Variovorax paradoxus: one gene and its partners. The protein of the gene in region 2 interacts with the protein of the main gene of each other region in a pairwise test. Links are inferred from orthologs where the notes say so. Each region holds a gene or a part of one and is shown on either strand. Other genes may lie near its edges. The genes, in order: AACL56_RS20655, AACL56_RS05060 and AACL56_RS16460.

What was found.
Region 1: the proteins of AACL56_RS05060 (region 2) and AACL56_RS20655 interact in binary tests that used the Escherichia coli proteins (3 or more experiments, as listed by UniProt). The link is inferred for Variovorax paradoxus from one-to-one orthologs.
Region 3: the proteins of AACL56_RS05060 (region 2) and AACL56_RS16460 interact in binary tests that used the Escherichia coli proteins (3 or more experiments, as listed by UniProt). The link is inferred for Variovorax paradoxus from one-to-one orthologs.

The regions. Positions count from the first base shown.
Region 1 is NZ_LR743507.1:4,440,956-4,447,425, forward strand. Bases 3,521-6,470 are described here. They hold AACL56_RS20655 (LytR/AlgR family response regulator transcription factor), read left to right. Parts: upstream 3,521-4,552; coding sequence 4,553-5,389; downstream 5,390-6,470. Other genes in these bases: AACL56_RS20650 (sensor histidine kinase), read left to right, coding at 3,521-4,525; AACL56_RS20660 (hypothetical protein), read right to left, coding at 5,472-5,807; AACL56_RS20665 (glutamine--tRNA ligase/YqeY domain fusion protein), read left to right, coding at 5,956-6,470. In the rest of the region: AACL56_RS20630 (efflux RND transporter periplasmic adaptor subunit), read right to left, coding at 1-1,270; AACL56_RS20635 (DUF6622 family protein), read left to right, coding at 1,626-2,147; AACL56_RS20640 (sterol desaturase family protein), read left to right, coding at 2,188-3,153; AACL56_RS20645 (2TM domain-containing protein), read left to right, coding at 3,150-3,449; more of AACL56_RS20650, read left to right, coding at 3,446-3,520. UniProt on the Escherichia coli protein: Member of the two-component regulatory system BtsS/BtsR, which is part of a nutrient-sensing regulatory network composed of BtsS/BtsR, the low-affinity pyruvate signaling system YpdA/YpdB and their respective target proteins, BtsT and YhjX.
Region 2 is NZ_LR743507.1:1,089,128-1,095,507, reverse strand. Bases 2,277-5,136 are described here. They hold AACL56_RS05060 (glutamate-5-semialdehyde dehydrogenase), read right to left. Parts: upstream 4,423-5,136; coding sequence 3,130-4,422; downstream 2,277-3,129. Other genes in these bases: holA (DNA polymerase III subunit delta), read right to left, coding at 4,544-5,136; gshA (glutamate--cysteine ligase), read right to left, coding at 2,277-2,994. In the rest of the region: AACL56_RS05070 (potassium transporter Kup), read right to left, coding at 1-1,476; more of gshA, read right to left, coding at 1,657-2,276; more of holA, read right to left, coding at 5,137-5,617; LPS assembly lipoprotein LptE, read right to left, coding at 5,644-6,180; leuS (leucine--tRNA ligase), read right to left, coding at 6,192-6,380. UniProt on the Escherichia coli protein: Catalyzes the NADPH-dependent reduction of L-glutamate 5-phosphate into L-glutamate 5-semialdehyde and phosphate. The product spontaneously undergoes cyclization to form 1-pyrroline-5-carboxylate.
Region 3 is NZ_LR743507.1:3,603,206-3,609,590, forward strand. Bases 1,341-4,205 are described here. They hold AACL56_RS16460 (sulfate/molybdate ABC transporter ATP-binding protein), read right to left. Parts: upstream 3,390-4,205; coding sequence 2,292-3,389; downstream 1,341-2,291. Other genes in these bases: macA (macrolide transporter subunit MacA), read right to left, coding at 1,341-1,658; AACL56_RS16455 (disulfide bond formation protein B), read right to left, coding at 1,792-2,295; cysW (sulfate ABC transporter permease subunit CysW), read right to left, coding at 3,480-4,205. Outside these bases: macrolide ABC transporter ATP-binding protein/permease MacB, read right to left, coding at 1-486; more of macA, read right to left, coding at 495-1,340; more of cysW, read right to left, coding at 4,206-4,373; sulfate ABC transporter permease subunit CysT, read right to left, coding at 4,375-5,262; AACL56_RS16475 (sulfate ABC transporter substrate-binding protein), read right to left, coding at 5,399-6,385. UniProt on the Escherichia coli protein: Part of the ABC transporter complex CysAWTP involved in sulfate/thiosulfate import. Responsible for energy coupling to the transport system.

The DNA of each region.
Region 1 (6,470 bases), 3.4 Mb from region 2 along the record:
GGTTGCCGCGCCGCGCACCCGAGGCCGCGCCGGACGCCGGCACCGCCGGGCGGTCGACCGAGGTCTGCACCCGCGCGCCGTCCTTGAGCCGGTCGCCGCCTTCGGTCACGACCTGCTCGCCGGCTTCCAGGCCCGACATGATCGCGACGTTGTCGACGCTCGATTCGCCGCGCGTCACGGTGCGCTGCGACACCGTGCTGTCGCTGTTGAGCACGTACACGTAGTCGCCGTTGGGGCCGTGTCGCAGCGCGGTCACCGGCACCACCACAGCACCGCTCACGGTGCGCAGCAGCAGCCGCAGGTTGACGAACTGGTTCGGGAACAGCGCGTTGTCGGCATTGACGAAGCGCGCCTTGGCCTTGACGGTGCCGGTGGCGGTGTCGACCAGGTTGTCGAGCGTGGCGAACATGCCGGCGGCGAGCCGGCGCGTGCGCGTGCGGTCGAAGGCGGTGGCATCGAGCTTCGCTCCCTGCGCCAGGCGTTCCTGCACCTCGGGCACGCGGTCCTGCGGAATGGAGAACTCGACGTCGATCGGCGCGATCTGCGTGATGGTCGCCACGCCGTTCGTGGTGCCGGTCGAGATGTAGTTGCCCGCATCCACCGGCCGCAGGCCGATGCGCCCGCTCACCGGGGCGGTGATGCGGCTCCAGTTGAGGTTGAGCTTCGCGGTGTTCTCGTTGGCGCGGTCGATGGCGACGGTGCCCTCGAGCTGCTTGACCAGTGCGGCCTGGGTGTCGACGTCCTGCCGCGCGATGGAGTCCTGCCCGAGCAGGGTCTGGTAGCGCTGCAGCGTGACGCGCGCCGCCGCCAGCTGGGCCTCGTCGCGCTGGCGCGCGCCTGCCGCCTGCGCCAGCACGTTCTGGAACGGCTGCGGGTCGATGGTGGCGAGCACGTCGCCCTTCCTGACCATCTGCCCTTCCTGGAAGAGCACCGCGGTGAGGACGCCCGACACCTGCGGCTGGACGATCACGTTGGCCACCGGCGTGACCGTGCCCAGCGCCTCGAGCTGCACCGGGATGTCGGCCTGCTTGGCGGTGGCGATGCCCACCGTGCTGGACGCCGGGCCGCCTCCGCGGCCGCCGGGGCCACCCGGACCGCCCGGGCCACCTGGCCGGGCGCCGCCCCCCGGCCCTGCGCCGGGTCCGGCGACCGGGGTCTTCGACCGCTGGATCAGGTACCAGGCGCTGCCGCCCAGCGCCGCCAGCAGAACCAGGGTCAGCAGGCCGCCCACCCACCGGCGCCTGCGCACCGGGGGGGGTGTCGGAGACACGTTGGATGGCAGGGGCTCGGTCGGTTTTTCTTGTTCCATGGACGGTGCTTGCGGAAGGTGCAGGTGCAGGGGTGCGAACCAGCGTAGTACACGCGGAATGGTAGTCGGGCAGTTTGCTGGGCCGTAAAGCGGCGGTAAAGCTGTCACATGTTGCCTGCTCCGACGCCCTGGCCGGCCCCCTGGCGGCCCATCTCTGCCCCCCACCGTCCGCCATTCACGCCGCCCGGCTGCAATTCGCGCCGCCCTCAGGCATTCCGTCGCACGCCGGTGGCCGGCGTGCCCGGGCGGCGGCACAGTCTGCCCATCGATTCCCGTCCTGCCCCCGATTCAACCTTCACTTCAACGGAGCGCCACCATGCTGATGCAAATCATCCTTCACACGCCCAAGTGGGTGTTCGCCGTGTTCTTCCTGCTGCTTTGGATCGGCGCCAAGCAGCTGCTGTCCAACAGCGTGGGCCTGACCCGCGTCACGCTGATGCCCGTTGCCATGGGCGCGCTGTCGGTCTACGGCGTGGTCTCCGTCTTCGGCGACTCGTTCGGTGCCCTGCTGGGCTGGGCCGCCGCCGCGGTCGCGATGCTGGCGCTGGTGCTGCAACGCCCGCTGCCCGCCACCACCCGCTACGACGCCGCGCAGCGGCAGTTCCACCTGGCCGGCAGTCCGGTGCCCCTGATGCTGATGATGGGCATCTTCCTGACCAAGTACGTGGTGGGCGCCACACTGGCGATGCACCCCGAGCTGCGCCACGGTGCGGTCTTCGGCCTGGCCACCCCCGTCCTGTACGGCGCCTTCAGCGGCGTGTTCGCGGCCCGCGCCGTGCGCCTGTGGAAGCTGGCCATCCGTACTGACGCCATGTCGGCCGCCGTCCGCCCCGCCTAAGATTCCGCGGCCGACCCCAGCCAACCAGGAAACCGCCGCCATGAACGCCCTCCTGCTGGTCCTCAAGATCTCCGTGACGGTGGTGCTCGTCGCCTCCATCGCCGAGGCGCTGGTGCTGTCCTTGCGCAACGGCTGGCGCAGCTACGACTGGAAGGCGGCCGGCATCTCGGTGGTCGACTTCCTGGTGCGCGAATACCCGCTGCGCTGGTTGCTGCCCCTGGCGTTCTGGACCGGCGCGATGGACTGGTTCTACGCCCACCGCCTCTTCACCCTGCCGATGGACCACTGGAGCGGCTGGGCTGCCTGCTTCATCGGCCAGGAGTTCTGCTACTACTGGTACCACCGCGCGGCCCACCGGGTGCGCTGGTTCTGGTGCACGCATTCCATCCACCATTCGCCGAACCAGCTGAACCTGTCGGCCGCCTACCGCTTCGGCTGGACCGGGCGCCTCACCGGCACGCTGGCCTTCTTCATGCTGGCACCGCTGCTGGGCATGCCGCCGAAGGTGATCCTGCTGATGCTCACGCTGAACCTGCTGTACCAGTTCTGGATCCACGCCACCTGGATTCCGCGCCTCGGCCCGCTGGAATGGGTGCTGAACACGCCCTCGGCGCACCGTGTGCACCATGCCTCGAACCTCGAGTACCTGGACGGCAACTACGGCGGGGTGCTCATCGTGTTCGACCGCCTGTTCGGCACCTACATCCCCGAGCGCGCCGACCTGCCCTGCCGCTACGGGCTGGTGAACCCGATCACCTCGCACAACCTGCTGGAGATCGAGTTCAGCCAGTGGCGCGCCCTCTGGCGCGACCTGGCCTCGGCCCGCTCGCTGCGCGCCTTCGCCGGCTACCTCGTGAAGCCGCCGGGCTGGAAGCCCGACGGGCCAGGCGACACCACCGAGGAACTGCGGCAGCGCGCTGCGCTGCAGGTGGCTCCGCCGGCCGCGCCGACGGCGCAGGCCCCTTCCGATTTCATTCCCGTGCAGTACAACAAGGAACTGTCATGAACCCCACCACGCTGAATTCCTCCCGCTCGCCCTCTGAAGTCGAGCGCCTCGCCCGCCGCCGCGCCGGCGCCAAGATGGGCTGGTACATCCACGCCTTCGTCTACGTGGTGGTCAACCTCGGCCTGGTCACCCTCTCGGCCGCCAGGGGCCACAGCTGGGCCATGTACCCGCTCATGGGCTGGGGCCTGGGCCTGCTGATCCATGGCGCCGTGATCTGGTTCGTGGCCGGCGGCGGCTTCTACGACCGGCTGGTGGAACGCGAGCGGCGCGCGCTGGCTGGCCGGGACCGCGGATGAGCCTGGACACCACCGCGGACGGCCCGAGGTTCCGTTCCGAGAACCTGCGGGACATGCTGCGGCACGGCCTGATCACGGCCGTCTTCTGCTGCCTGATCGCCATCGCCCTGACCATCACCGAAGGCGGTGGCTGGGCGCCGCACCTGGTCTATTCGCTGTCGATCGGCCTCATCAGCTGGCTCTTCATCGACATCACCCGGCTGCTGATGACCGGCCACCGCGAGATCCGCTGGCCGCTCGGCGTGCGGGGCTATCTGATCGTGGTGATCGGCGTGGTCCTCGGCTTCATGGGCGGCAACCTGATCGGCGACGCCTGGATCGGCGCGCCGGCCTTCGACTTTCTCGACTTCACCGGCCACAAGCTGGCCACCGCGGTGGTCATCACCATCGCCGCGACCGTCGGCATGTGCTTCTTCTTCTACAGCCTGGGCAAGAGCAAGCACCTGCAGAGCCAGATCGACCTGGCCCAGCGCGACGCCACCGAGGCGCGGCTGAAGCTGCTCGAGACCCAGCTCGAGCCGCACATGCTGTTCAACACGCTGGCCAACCTGCGCGTGCTGATCGCCGTCGACCCGCCGCGTGCGGTGGCCATGCTCGACCGGCTCAACAGCTACCTGCGCATGACGCTCAGCGGCTCGCGCGCGCTGTCGCATCCGCTGTCTGCGGAGTTCGACCGGCTCGGCGACTACCTGGAACTGATGTCGGTGCGCATGGGCGAACGCCTGCGCTACACGCTCGAATTGCCGGACGACCTGCGCGACGTGCCGGTGCCGCCGCTGCTGTTGCAGCCGCTGGTCGAAAACAGCATCCGCCACGGGCTCGAGCCCAAGGTGGAAGGCGGACGGATCGCGGTGCGCGCGCACCGGGACGGCGGCCGGCTGGTCATCGAAGTGAGCGATACCGGAGTGGGGCTCGACGCGTCCGCCCCCTCGGACGACACCGGCGGCTTCGGCATGGAGCAGGTGCGCGAGCGGCTCGCCACGGTGTACGGCGACCAGGCACGCATGAGCCTGTCGCCCGCGCCCGGCCCCGACGGCGGCGCCTGCGCGACCTTGAGCTTTCCCCTGGCGGCGTGACAAGAAACAAGAGAGCCATCCACACCAATGCAAGCCACCGCCCTCATCGCCGAAGACGAACCCCTGCTCGCGCAGGCCCTCAAGGCCGAACTGGCCGCCGCCTGGCCCGGACTGCAGGTCGTGGCCACCGCCGGCGACGGCCGCAGCGCTGTGCGCGAGGCGCTGCGCCTGCTGCCGCAGGTGCTGTTCTTCGACATCCGGATGCCCGGCCTCGACGGTCTGGCGGCCGCAGCCGAACTGGCCGACAGCTGGCCCACCGACGAGGCGCCTATGCCGCAGCTGGTGTTCGTCACCGCCTACGACGAATACGCCGCGCGGGCCTTCGAGGCCCAGGCCATCGACTACGTGCTGAAGCCCGTCCAGCCCGAGCGGCTGCGCAGGACCGTCGCGCGGCTGCAGCAGGCGCTGGCGGCCCACGCGCCTTCGCCCACGCCGGCCATGGCCGACGAAGCACTCGAACGCACACTCGGCCAATGGCGCCAGGTGCTGGCTGCTGCGGGTGCCGGCGCGGCTGCCGCGGCACCGGCGGCCGCGCCGCTGCGCATCATTGCGGCCAGCGACGCCGGCGGCAGCACGGTGCGCATGGTGCCGATCGACGAAGTGCTGTATTTCGAGGCGGCCGACAAATACCTTCGCGTGCTCACCACCGCGCACGAGTACCTGATCCGCACACCGCTCAAGCAGTTGCTGCCTCAGCTCGACGCCGACACCTTCTGGCAGGTGCACCGTGCGGTGGTGGTGCGCAGCGCGGCCATCGAGTCGGTGCATCGCGACGACGCCGGCAAGATGCACCTGGCGCTGCGCGGGCGGGCCGAGAAGATCCCGGTGAGCCGGCTGTACGCCCACCTGTTTCGCGCCATGTGAAATGGCGGGCGCGCAGTGCCCATAAAAAAAGCCGGCCCCTCAGGAGCCGGCTTTTTCATTCAGTCACAAACGGTGTGGCAGATCAGCGCCAGTGGCCGTGGCCGCGGTAGTAGCCGCGCGGGCCGTAATAGGCCGGGGGACCGTAGTAGACCGGGGCCGGACGGTAATACACCGGCGGCGGGCGGTAGTAGACGGGCGGCGGCGGTGCGTAGTACACGGGGGCCTGCGGCACGTAGACCGGAGCCGGAGCCGGGTAGTAGGCCGGGGCACCGACGCCCACTGCCACGCCCGGCACACCGACACCGATCGACCAGCTCACGTCGCTGCGGGCGCTGGCGGAAGTGGCGGCGAACAGTGCACCGGCAGCCACGGCACCTGCGGCGGCCCATTTGAGGAAATTGGAACGTGTAAGGCTCATGATGTTGGACTCCTTGAATCGGTGGGCCCGGTCCGGTCTGGACCGCCCATGTGTGTATTGAACGCGCCAATTGCAAAGGGGGTGCACCGGGCAATGTGAAGAACGTTGCCAAAGGTAACGCTCGAGGGGCGCAAACTAGAATGAAGCAATGACCTCACCGACCGACAAGAACGGCGCCAAGACGGCCGTTGCACCGAGCAATTTCCTGCGCCACGTGATCGAGAACGACCTCGCGCAAGGCGCCTACGCAGGCCGCAAGTGGGGTGGATCGCCCGGCAACGCCGCCCATCACGCCGAGGGCATGGCCGACCCGGCCAAGGTCCGCATGCGCTTTCCGCCGGAACCCAACGGCTACCTGCACATCGGCCACGCCAAGAGCATCTGGCTCAACTTCGAGATGGCCAGGGAATATGGCGGCGTGTGCCACCTGCGCTTCGACGACACCAACCCCGAGAAGGAAGACCAGGAGTACGTCGATTCCATCCGCGACGCGGTGAAATGGCTCGGCTACGAGACCTACCTGGCCGACCGCCCGAGCGCCCCCGGCACGATGCAGCCGCACGAGTACTTCGCAAGCAACTACTTCGACTTCATGTACGAGGCGGCCGAATACCTGATCGGCGCCGGCCTGGCCTACGTGGACGAGCAGACCCCCGAAGAAAT
Region 2 (6,380 bases):
CAGCAGCGCATTGGGCACGGTGCCCGGCTCGGCGGTGAGGAACACGGCGGTGCCCTCCACGCGCACCGGCGGGCTCACGAACACCGAATCGAGGAACGACTTCAGGTCAATCGCGTCGGCATGCTGCGCCTCTCCCATCAGGCGACGGCCTTCCTTCCAGGTGATCATCAGCGTGAACACGAAGCCGCCGATCAGCAGCGGGAACCAGCCGCCTTCGAACAGCTTGAGCAGGTTGGACGCGAAGAACAGGAAGTCGACGATGAAGAAGGCCGCAGTCGACACGATGCACAGCGCCAGCGGCAGCTTCCATGCGTAGCGGATCACGAAGAAGGTCAGGATCGTGGTGATCAGCATGTCCGTGGTCACCGCGATGCCGTAGGCCGCGGCAAGGCTGCTCGACGAGCGGAACATCACCACCGCCAGCACGATGGCCACGAACAGGCCCCAGTTGACCAGCGGGATGTAGATCTGCCCGGCCGTGCGCACGCTGGTGTGCTCGATGTTCAGGCGCGGCAGGTAGCCCAGCTGGATCACCTGGCGCGTGACGCTGAAGGCGCCGGTGATGAGGGCCTGCGACGCGATCACCGTGGCTGCGGTGGCCAGCAGCACCAGCGGAACGAGCGCCCACTCGGGGGCCATCATGAAGAACGGGTTCTTCACTGCCTCGGGGTTCTCCAGCAGCAGTGCGCCCTGGCCGAAGTAGTTGAGCGTGAGCGCCGGCATGACGACAGAGAACCAAGCGAGCCGGATCGGGCGCTTGCCGAAGTGCCCCAGGTCGGCATACAGCGCCTCGGCGCCTGTCACGCACAGCACGGTGGCGCCCAGCAGGATGAAGCTGGTGCCCGGGTTGTCCCACATGAACTTCAGCGCATAGAACGGATTCAGCGCCTTCAGGATCTCGGGGTGGTGCACGATCTGCGACACGCCGAGTACCGCGATCGCCATGAACCACGCGAGCGTGACGGGGCCGAAGAACTTGCCGATGCCCGCCGTGCCGCGCTTCTGCACCACGAACAGGCAGAACAGCACCACCAGCGTGAGAGGAATGACGTAGTGCGTGAAGTGCGGCGACACCACTTCCAGGCCCTCGACCGCCGAGAGCACGGAGATTGCGGGGGTGATGACGCCGTCACCGTAGAAGAGCGAGGTGCCGAAGATGCCCACCACCAGCAGCAGGTGGCGCAGCCTGGGCTTGTCGGCCACCGCGCGCGACGCCAGCGCGAGCATGGCCACGAGGCCGCCCTCGCCTTCGTTGTCGGCGCGCAGCACCAGCACCACGTACTTGATGGAGACGATGACGGTGAGCGTCCAGAAGAACATCGACAGGATGCCGTAGACGTTCTCGACGGTGAAAGGCACATGGCCGTGGCCGAACACTTCCTTGACGGCGTACAGCACGCTGGTGCCGATGTCGCCATAGACGACGCCGATGGCGCCGACGATCAGGCCGGCTGAGAGAGATTTGGGGGCTGACACGAAGTCGATGGGAAAAGGACAGGCTGCTGGTATCGGCGCGTCAGACACGCCGGGGTGCGATGGATGCGAACTTTAGTACACCAGCGTGCGCTCGCATCACCCCTCCCGCCCTTTTGTTTCCGTTGATGTGGGGCCGCTATTTTGCCGCCGCCCGCCGTCGCCGCAAGACGGCCCCCGGAATCATTCGTAGATTTCGGCGTCCGGATCGGTCGCTTCCATTTCGTAGCTGGCGGCCACCATCGCGAGCCGGCCGACCACGCCATACATGTAGAAGCGGTTGGGCGCACTGGCGCCAGGCTTGGCGCCCGGCTGAGGCAAGTGCGCACTTTCAGAGAACGCGAGCGGCACGTAGCTCGCACCCGGCAGCTTCAGGTTCTCGTCGGCCGCGCGCTCTGCGTGCACCCGGTAGAAGCCGCCGACCACGTAGCGGTCCATCATGTAGACGACCGGTTCGGCCATGCCGTTGTGAACGCGTTCGTTGGTGAGCACGCCTTCCTGCACGATGAGCTCGGTGGGCTCGCGCAGCTCGCGCGGTTCGCGTGACTGGCTGGCCTTGGTGGCCGGCACGGCGGGCGCGGGCGCGGTGCCGCGTGGCTTGCCGATCAGCGACTCGACATCCTTGGCGTCGCGCACCGTCACCACGCCGGGGCTGCCGCTGCCGCTGTGGCCGCCCTTGACCACCACGAATGGCTTCTCGTTGATGCCGTATTCCTTGTACTTGCGGCGCACCTTGGTGAGCACCGCGTCCACGTGGCTGGTCAGCACGTCGATGCCGCGGCCGCCGGCCACGTCGACGCCTTCGGCGCGCGCATAGATCGGGTTGATGAGCCACGGGTCGATGCCCAGCAACTTGCCGAAGCGCTTGGAAAGCTCCTCGTAGCTGTGCAGGTGGTTGCTCTTGCGGCGCACCGACCACCCCGCGTGCAGGGGCGGCAGCAGATACTGTTCGTGAAGATCCTCGAGGATGCCGGGCGTTCCTGCGGAAAGCTCGTTGTTGAGGAGAATCGTGCAGGGATCGAAATTCTTCAGGCCCAAACGGCGCTTGGTGCGCACCACCGGCTCCAGCGTGACGGTGTCACCGTTCGGCAACTCGATCTTCTTGGGTGTCTTGATCGCCGGATCGATCGACCCGATGCGCACATTGAGCCCCGCCATGTGGAAGATGCGCACCAGTTGCGCGACGTTGGCGAGATAAAAGGTGTTCTTCGAGTGGTTTTCCGGAATGACGAGCAGATTGCGCGCCTCCGGACAGATCTTCTCAATGGCAGCCTGCGCGGCCTGCACGGCCAGCGGGAGCATTTCCTTGGTGAGGTTGTTCCAGCCACCGGGAAAAAGGTTGGTGTCGACCGGAGCGAGCTTGAAACCTGCATTGCGGATGTCCACGGCGCTGTAGAAAGGCGGCGTGTGCTCCATCCATTCGAGCCGGAACCAGCGTTCGATGGCAGGCATCGAGTCGAGCACCCGCTGCTCCAGTTCGTTGATCGGGCCGGTCAGGGCGGTGACGAGATGCGGAACCATGCGGCGGCCTTGTTGGTTTTGTGCTTAAAGGTGGAGCGGAATTGTAGGATTTGGGGATGGCCGCCCCAATGACAAGACCGTGCAGGGCCTGCGCGGCAGACTTGGTTCGACCGGTCCGCCTTGCACGGCAATGCCTCAGCTGCGGACTTCGCCCTGCCCGAGCACGACGTACTTGAGCGAGGTCAGTCCTTCGATGCCCACCGGTCCGCGGGCGTGGAACTTGTCGGTGCTGATGCCGATTTCGGCGCCCAGCCCGAACTCGAAGCCATCCGCGAAGCGCGTGCTCGCATTGACCATCACGCTGGCCGAATCGACCTCGCGCAGGAAACGCTGCGCATGCACGTGGTCGCGCGTGACGATCGCGTCGGTGTGGTGGCTCGAATAGCGGTTGATGTGCGCGATGGCCTCGTCCACGCCGGCCACCACCTTGATGCTGATGACCGCCGCGAGGTATTCCTCGGACCAGTCGGACTCGACGGCATCGACCACCTTGGCCTGCGGGCTCGCGGCACCCTCAGCGCGCAGGATGGCGGCGGCGGCCGGGTCGCAGCGCATCTCCACGCCCTTGGCCGCGAAGATGGCCGCGATCTCAGGCAGGAAATCGTCGGCCACCGCGGCCGACACGAGCAGGCCTTCCGCGGCGTTGCACGGGCTGTACTTCTGCGTCTTGGCGTTGTCGACGATGCGCAGCGCCATGGCGAACTCGGCCGTGTCGTCCACGTAGACGTGGCAATTGCCGTCCAGGTGCTTGATGACGGGCACCTTGGCGTCGCGGCTGATGCGCTCGATCAAGCCCTTGCCGCCGCGCGGAATGATCACATCGACGAATTCGGGCATGGCGATGAGCTGGCCGACGGCTTCGCGGTCGGTGGTCTGCACCAGTTGCACCGCGTCGACCGGCAGGCCGGCCTCGGCCAGTGCCTCGGACACCAGCAGCGCCAGCGCCTTGTTCGATTCGATGGCTTCCGAACCGCCGCGCAGGATGGCGGCGTTGCCGCTCTTGATGGCCAGGCTAGCGGCCTCGATGGTCACGTTGGGCCGGCTCTCGTAGATCATCCCGAACACGCCGATCGGCACGCGCATCTGGCCCACGCGGATGCCGCTGGGCTGCTGCTTCATGCCGATGATCTCGCCGATCACGTCGGCCATGCCGGCCAGTTGCTCGCAACCGAGGGCAACGGTCTCGATGACCTTGGGCGTGAGCTTGAGGCGATCGACCATCGGCGCCGACAGGCCCGCGGCCGTGGCGCGCTCCAGGTCTTTTTGGTTGGCGACCGCCAGCACAGGGCCGGCTTCGCGAAGACGCTTGGCAAGCGCCTTCAATGCTATGTTTTTGGTAGCTGCATCCGCTCGGGCCATGAGGAATGCAGCTGCTTTGGCTTGCAGACCGAGGGTCTGCATGTGCTCGCTGACGTTGAACGCGTTCATGCCCGGCATTTTCCTGCATTTGGATGACCCGCAGGCTTCGCGCATTTCGTGTCGCCTCTCCAACTCCTTCCAGAGGGCAACACCCACGGCCCGGCGAAGCCGGTTCGCGGGGGTTCCAGCCTCAGGCCCTGCGCGGCGGCGGGGCCGCGCTGCTGCACGCGCGGCACAGCATCAGTGCAAGCCGCTGCAAGGCCTGCCAGCCGCTGGCGGGCCAGTCGGGTTGCTTGAGGCCCTTCACGATGCCATCCACGAGGTGCGCCGCACGCAGCAGTCGCGCCAGCATGCGGTCGTCGAGCCGCGGCAGCACGCGCTCGAAGGCACGTTCGCGCGGCCCCCAGATGCGGTTCTCGCGCAATGCCATCGGCAGCGGGCGGCCGGAGGCCATGGCGTCCTTCACGCGCTTGAGCGCACGGATGTCTTCGGCGATCGTGTAGTGCACCAGCACCTCGGCCTCGCCTTCGGCCTGCAGGCCATCGAGCATCCGCGCCACGCGCTGCGGGTTGCCCGCCAGCACGGCCTCCGACAGCTTGAACACGTCGTAGCGCGCCACGTTGTTGACCGCGCCCTCGACCTGCTCCCAGCTCAGCTCGCCCGCCGGGTGCAGCAGCGCGAGCTTCTGGATTTCCTGGTGCGCGGCCAGCAGGTTGCCCTCCACGCGATCGGCGAAGAACTGCAGCGTGCGCTGGCCTTCGTCGCCGGGCATCACGCGCTGGCCCTGGTGGCCCAGGCGCTGCGCGATCCATTGGGGCAGCGCGCTGCGCTCGATCGGGTCGACCTGGATGCTCGCGCCGTTGTTCTCCAGCGCCGAGAACCATGCGCCGGTTCGCGTGGCCTTGTCCAGCCTCGGCAGCATCACCAGCGTGAGCGTGCTGTCGTTGCCGGGGGCCGATTCGGCCAGCTGCTGCAATGCCGCGCTGCCGTCCTTGCCGGGCTTGCCCGACGGAATGCGTATCTCGACGATCTGCTTGTCGGCGAACAGCGAGAGCGAGCCGCCCGCGGCGAGCACCGCGCTCCAGTCGAAATGCGCGCCGGCCACGGTGTACGAGCTGCGCTCGGTGTAGCCCTGCGCGCGCGCCGCGGCGCGGATGGCGTCGGCCGCTTCCTGCGCGAGCAGCGGCTCGTCGCCATGGATCGTGTAGAGCGGCTTGAGGCCCTTCTGCAGGTGGGCCCCGAGTTGGGCACTGGCAAGTTGCATGGAGATCGGGTTGCCGGAGCGCGGGCTCAGAGTTCCTTGACCGCGGCCAGGCGGCGCATCAACTGCTGCGCGATATCCGATTGCATGTCGCGGAACAGCAGGTCGGCTTCGCCTTCCTTGGCCAGGGCGTTGGTTTCGTTGAAGCTCAGGTCGCGCGTCTGCGAGACCTCGGTGGCGGGCAGCAGGTCCTTGCCGCCCGGTGTATGCAGGCGGAATCGGACACGCAGCTGAAGCTGGACTTCGCGCACCAGGCCTGCCGAATTGGTAGAAATCACAAAGCGGGTTCGATCCTCGCCCAGGATTTCCAGCACCACATCGGCCTTGGCGGCGTCTTCCGCCGACAACACAGTCACCGTTCCGGTGGCCCGCAGTTCGCGCCGTATCTGGTTGATCATCGCCGACTTGAGCAGCGCGTCGCTGCCCGACACCGACAGCGTCTTGAACGCGAAGACTGGCGCCTTGCGCAGCTCGAAGCCGCAGCCGGCCAGGCCGAGCGACGCGCCCGCCGCCGTCAGACCGAGGAGAAAGCCGCGGCGCGGCAGCGAGGCATTGCGAGTGTTCATGCTTGAGCCGTTCAAATGACCACGTTGACCAGGCGGCCGGGAACCACGATCACGCGCTTGGGTTGCGCGCCTTCGGCAAAAGTGACGAAGTCGTCGCAGGCCAGCGCGAGCTTCTCGATCTCGTCCTTCGATGCGCCGGCCGGCACGCTGAGCTTGCCGCGCAGCTTGCCGTTGACCTGCAGCATCAGCTCGATCTCGTC
Region 3 (6,385 bases), 2.5 Mb from region 2 along the record:
GAGTGCGCGCGCGATGCTCACGCGCTGTTGCTGCCCGCCCGAGAGCTGGCTGGGCCGGTGCTCGGTGCGGTCGCCCAGGCCCAGCCGCGCGAGCAGCTGGCGCGCGCGCGCGTCGCGCGCCTCGCCGTCGGTGCCGGCGTAAACGGCAGGCACCTCGACATTGCCCGTGGCCGTCAGGTGCTGCATCAGGTGGTAGCGCTGGAAGATGAAGCCGAAGTGCTCGCGCCGCAGCTCGGCCAGCGCGTCGCTGTCGAGCGTGCCCACGTCGTGGCCCGACACGGTGTAGGTGCCCGTGCTCGGCCTGTCGAGGCAGCCGAGGATGTTCATCAGCGTCGACTTGCCCGAACCCGACGCACCGACGATCGCCAGCATCTCCCCGCTGCCGATGTCGAGGTCGACGTCCTTCAGCACCTGTACCTGCTGCTCGCCCGAGGGAAAGCTGCGGCCGATGCCGCGCAGCGACAGCAGCGGTTGCTTCGGTGGCACTGCCTGCGTCATGAACGCTTGCCCCGCGGGCCGCCTTCGCCGTTGTCGTTGCGGTCGGGCGCCGTGGAAGGGTCGCCGGTGATGACGGTGTCGCCCTCCTTCAGTCCGTCGAGCACCTGCGCCTGGAAGTTGTTGCTGATGCCCACGCGCACCAGCCGCTTCTCGACGGTCTGGTCGGTTTTGAGCACGCGGACTTCCTGGCGTCCCTCCTTGTCGCGGGCGCCGAGCGCGGTCAGCGGCACGGTCAGCGCCTGCTTCGCCTCGCCGAGCAGGATCGCCACCTGCGCCGTCATGTCCACGCGCAGCATGCGGTCGGGGTTGGGCACATCGAACAGCGCGTTGAAGAACACCGCGTTGTTGATCTTCTCGGGCGACGGCTGCACCGCGCGCAGTGTGCCGTGGTAGCGCTTGTCGGGGTCGCCGAGGATGGTGAAGTACACCGGCTGACCCGGCTTCACGCGCACCACGTCGGCTTCGGACACCTGCGCCTTCACGGTCATGGTCGAGAGGTCGGCGAGCTTCATCAGCGTGGGCACCTGGAAGGCGGCCACCACGGTCTGGCCTTCGAGCGTGCTGATCGACACCACGTCGCCGTCGATGGGCGCGACGATGCGCGTGTACGACAGGTTGGTCTGCGCCGATGCCACGGCCAGCTTCTGCTGGCGGATCTGCGCCTCGAGCGACACCGCGTCGGCACGCAGCGCACGCAGCTCGGCATCGGCGCTTTCCATGTCCTGCCTGGCTGCGGCATCCTGGGCGAGCATGTCCTGCTGCCGCGTCCACGTGAGCTGGGCCTGCTTCACGCGCACCTCCTTCGCGAGCTTCTGCGCCTGCAGGTTGTCGAGCTTGGCCTGCTCCTGCGCGAGCGTGTTCTGCGAGATGACGGGATCGATCTCGGCCAGCCAGTCGCCCTTCTTCACGGTCTGGCCCAGCACGACCTTCAGCGACTTGAGCTGGCCGCTGACCTGTGCGCCCACCTCCACCTGCCTGAGGGCCTGCAACACGCCGGTGGCGAGCACGGCGTTCTCGAGGTCGGTGCGCTGCACCGTCGCGGTGAGGTAGTCGGTCTTCTTGGGCGGGCTGAGCCAGAACAGGGACAGCAGGCCCAGGGCCACCACGGCGACGGCGCCGTAGACGAGCTTGCGCGAGCGCCGCTTGGGGGAGTTTTGCATGCAATGAGGATGAAGTGAAACGCCGCCGGCGCACATGGCGCGCTGGCAGCTTCATCCTAGCGGCGGTTCCTGAAGGTCCCCTAAAGACGGGGCCCGCATCGGGGCATTGCTCCCCGATGCCCGCCTTCTCGTTTCAGCGCGCGCGGCGCGAGCGCAACAGCAGCGTGACCAGCATCAGCGACAGCACCACGAAGGCGATGAAGGACCAGTTCGCGAGCGTCAGGCCGAACAGCGACCAGTCGACCTTGGAGCAGTCGCCGCCGCCGCGGAAGATCATCGGCAGCGCACGCTTCAGCGGGAACGTCTCGATCATCCCGTAGAGGTCGCGACCGCAGGACACCACTTCGGGCGGATACCACTGCAGCCAGCTCTGCGAGGCCGCCGTGTAGGCACCGCCCACGGCCGACACCAGGGCCAGCACGCCACCCGCGGCCTGCAGGCCCCGGTTGCGGAACATGCCGGCCAGGCCGGTGAACAGCGCCACCAGCACCAGCGCATACCGCTGCACGATGCACATGGGACACGGCTCGAGTCCGACCACGTGCTGCAGGTAGAGCCCGAAGGCCAGCATGAGAACGCAGGCGAGGCAGATCAGCCCATACGCGCGGCGCGGCGCGCCGAAGTACCAATCGATCAAGGAGACACCCAATCTTCTTCTACGAACACCCTGGCCTTGCGAGGGTTGGCGACGACGGTGTCGCCTTCCTTCAAGCCCAGGTCACGGAACTGTTGCGCAGGGAGTTGCGCCTCGATGATGGTTCCGGAGCCCGGATTATCTGGATTCGTTTCGGTGGGCTCAAGTTCCAGCCGCGCGATGGGTCCGACCACGATGGCGCGCGCCAGCGTGGCGACGATGCCGGAGGCGCCGGCCACGTAGGGTGTCACGTCGATGTCATGCGGGCGCACGTAGGCGCGCGCCTTGGCGTCGCGCGCTCCGCTGTGCTCGGGCGAGTCGAGGCGCATGCCGTCGAGCTGCACCGCACCGTTGTCGGCGCGGCCATGGAACAGGTTCACGTCGCCCAGGAAGCCATAGACGAAAGGACTCGCGGGCTGGTCCCACACTTCCTGCGGCGAACCGACCTGCTCGATCTGCCCCTTGTTGATGACCACCACGCGGTCGGCCACCTCGAGCGCCTCTTCCTGGTCGTGCGTGACGAAGATCGAGGTGACGTGCAGCTCGTCGTGCAGCCGGCGCAGCCAGCGGCGCAGCTCCTTGCGCACCTTGGCGTCGAGCGCGCCGAAGGGCTCGTCCAGCAGCAGCACCTTGGGCTCCACGGCCAGTGCGCGGGCCAGTGCGATGCGCTGGCGCTGGCCGCCGGAGAGCTGCGAGGGGTAGCGGTCGGCCAGCCAGTCGAGCTGCACGAGCTTGAGCAGTTCGGTCACCTTGGTCTTGATCTGTGCGTCGCTCGGGCGCTCCTTGCGCGGCTTCACGCGCAGGCCGAAGGCCACGTTCTCGAACACGGTCATGTGCCGGAACAGCGCGTAGTGCTGGAACACGAAGCCCACCTGCCGCTCGCGCACGTGCACGTCGGTGGTGTCCTCGCCCGAGAACAGGATGCTGCCGGTGTCGGCCGTTTCCAGGCCCGCGATGATGCGCAGCAGCGTGGTCTTGCCGCAGCCCGACGGGCCGAGCAGCGCAACGAGTTCGCCGGAGGCGACGTCGAGGCTCACGTCGCGCAGCGCGCGGAAGTCGCCGAACTGCTTGCTGATGTTGCGGATTTCGATGCTCATGGGATCTCTGCCTGTGTCTTCATCTGATTACCCCCTCTCCCCCCGGGGGAGAGGGTCGGGGTGAGGGTTCTCCCCCCACTCGACGCCTTCTCAAGCCGCCGTCGGTCGCTCGGGCGGCAATTCGGCAATCGCCTTCATCTCGCGCTCATGGCGCCACTCGATGACCGACTTGATCACCAGCGTCACCAGCGCGAGGATCGCCAGCAGCGACGCCACGGCGAACGCGGCCACCGACTGGTACTCGTTGTAGAGCACTTCCACGTGAAGCGGCATGGTGTTGGTCTGGCCGCGGATGTGGCCTGACACCACCGACACCGCGCCGAACTCGCCCATGGCGCGCGCGTTGCACAGGATCACGCCGTACAGCAGCCCCCACTTGATGTTGGGCAGCGTCACGCGCCAGAAGGTCTGCCAGCCGGTCGCCCCCAGCACGATGGCGGCCTGTTCCTCGTCGGTGCCCTGCGCCTGCATCAGCGGAATGAGTTCGCGTGCGATGAAGGGGAAAGTCACGAACACGGTGGCCAGCACGATGCCGGGCACGGCGAAGATGATCTTGATGTCGTGCGCCGCGAGCCACGGGCCGATCCAGCCCTGCGCGCCGAACACCAGCACGTAGATCAGGCCCGCGACCACCGGCGATACCGCGAACGGCAGGTCGATCAGCGTGGTGAGGAAGGCCTTGCCGCGGAACTCGAACTTGGCCACGGCCCAGGCCGCGGCCACGCCGAACACGAGGTTCAGCGGCACCGCGATGGCGGCCGTGATCAGCGTGAGACGAATGGCGCTCCAGGCGTCCGGCTCCTTCAGCGCATCGAGGTAAGCGGTGACGCCCTTGCGCAGTGCTTCTGTCGCCACGGCGGCCAGGGGCAACACGAGAAACAGGAACATGAACGCGAGCGCGAGCCCGATCAGCGTCCAGCGCACCCAGGGGGCTTCGGTGGTGCCGGCTTTTGCGCGGCGAACGGTCTTGGAAGGTGCGCTCATCTCAGCCTCCCGCCCTGCGGCGCTGCCAGGCTTGCAGGCCGTTGATGACCAGCAGCAGCACGAACGAGATCACCAGCATCACCAGCGCGACCGCGGTCGCACCCGCGTAGTCGTACTGCTCCAGTTTGCCGATGATGATGAGAGGCGTGATCTCCGAGATCATGGGCATGTTGCCGGCAATGAAGATCACCGAGCCGTACTCGCCGATGGCGCGTGCGAAGGCCATCGCGAAGCCGGTGAGCAACGCAGGCGCGATCGACGGGAAGATCACCTTGGTGAAGGTCTGGAACCGCGTCGCGCCCAGCGAGGTGGCGGCTTCCTCGAGTTCCTTTTCGGTGTCCTCGAGCACCGGCTGCACCGTGCGCACCACGAACGGCAGTCCGATGAAGATCAGCGCGATCACGATGCCGGCCGGCGTGAAAGCCAGCTTGATGCCGTGCGGCTCGAGCAGTTGGCCGATCCAGCCATTGCCTGCGAGCAACGCGGTCAGCGAGATGCCCGCCACGGCCGTGGGAAGCGCGAACGGCAGGTCGACCAGCGCGTCGACGATGCGCTTGCCCGGGAACTTGTAGCGCACCAGCACCCAGGCCACCAGCAAGCCGAACACCGCGTTCACGATGGCCGCCAGCAGCGATGCGCCGAACGTCAGCCGGTACGAGGCCATCACGCGCGGCGCGGTCACAGCGACCCAGAACTGGTCCCAGGTCAGCGTGAAGGTCTTGAAGACCAGCGCCGACAGCGGAATCAGCACGATCAGGCTGAGATAGAGGATGGAGAAGCCGAGCGTGATGTGGAAACCGGGCAGCACGCGCTTGGCGCCCCCTGCCCGGTTGGCACGCGAAAAAGGCGCTCCCGCGGTTGGGAGCGCCGAAGAAGTCACACCACTCATGATGAGAACGGTCCGTTATTGATTCTCTGGCCGCTTCGTGGAACACCGCCGAACCGGCTTTGCCGGGCCGCAGGTGCTGGCCCCTGCAAGGGGGCAGGCGTTGCGACACGCAATGCGCGAAGACTGGGGGTGCGCTTCACTTCGCGCCGGGGGTGTACAGCTTGTCGAACTGGCCGCCATCGTTGAAGTGCACCTTCTGCGCTTCGCCCAGGCTGCCGAACAGTTCCTGCACCGTGAAGAGCTGCAGCGGCTTGAAGGTCGCGGCGTACTTCTTGAGCACCGTCTGCGAGCGCGGGCGCAGCGCATGCTTGGCAGCGATTTCCTGCGCCTCTTCGGAATACAGCCAGTCAAGGTAGGCCTTGGCGAGTTCGCCGGTGCCCTTCTTGTTGACGGTGCGTTCGACCACGGCCACCGGGTTCTCCGCCACGATGCTGATCGAGGGGTACACCGAATCGACCTTGCCGGTGCCGAATTCGCGGTCGATCGACACCACTTCCGATTCGAAGGTGATCAGCGCGTCGCCGATGTTGCGTTGCAGGAATGCGGTGGTGGCGTCGCGGCCGCCGCGTGCCAGCACGGGCACGTTCTTGAACAGCTTGCCGACGAACTCGGCAGCCTGCGCATCGGTGCCGCCCTTCTTCTTGATGTAGCCCCAGGCGGCCAGGTAGGCATAGCGGCCATTGCCGCCGGTCTTGGGGTTGACGATCACGACCTGCACGCCGGGCTTGATCAGGTCGTCCCAGTCCTTGATGCCCTTCGGGTTGCCGTTGCGCACCAGGAACAGCATGGTCGACGTGGTGGGCGATGCGTTCTCGGGGAATTTCTTGGGCCAGTCCTTGGCGACCACGCCGGCGTTGGCCAGGAAGTCGATGTCGGTCGAGGTGTTCATCGTGACCACGTCGGCATCGAGGCCGTCGGCCACCGAGCGCGCCTGGGCGCTGGAGCCGCCATGCGACTGGTCGATCTTGACGTCCTTGCCGGTCGCCTTCTTGTAGTGCGCCACGAAGGCCGCGTTGTAGTCCTTGTAGAACTCGCGGGCCACGTCGTACGAGGCGTTCAGCAGCGTCGTGCCCTGGGCGAAGGCGGTGCTGCCGGCGAGTGCGGAGGACGCCAGCGCGAGCAC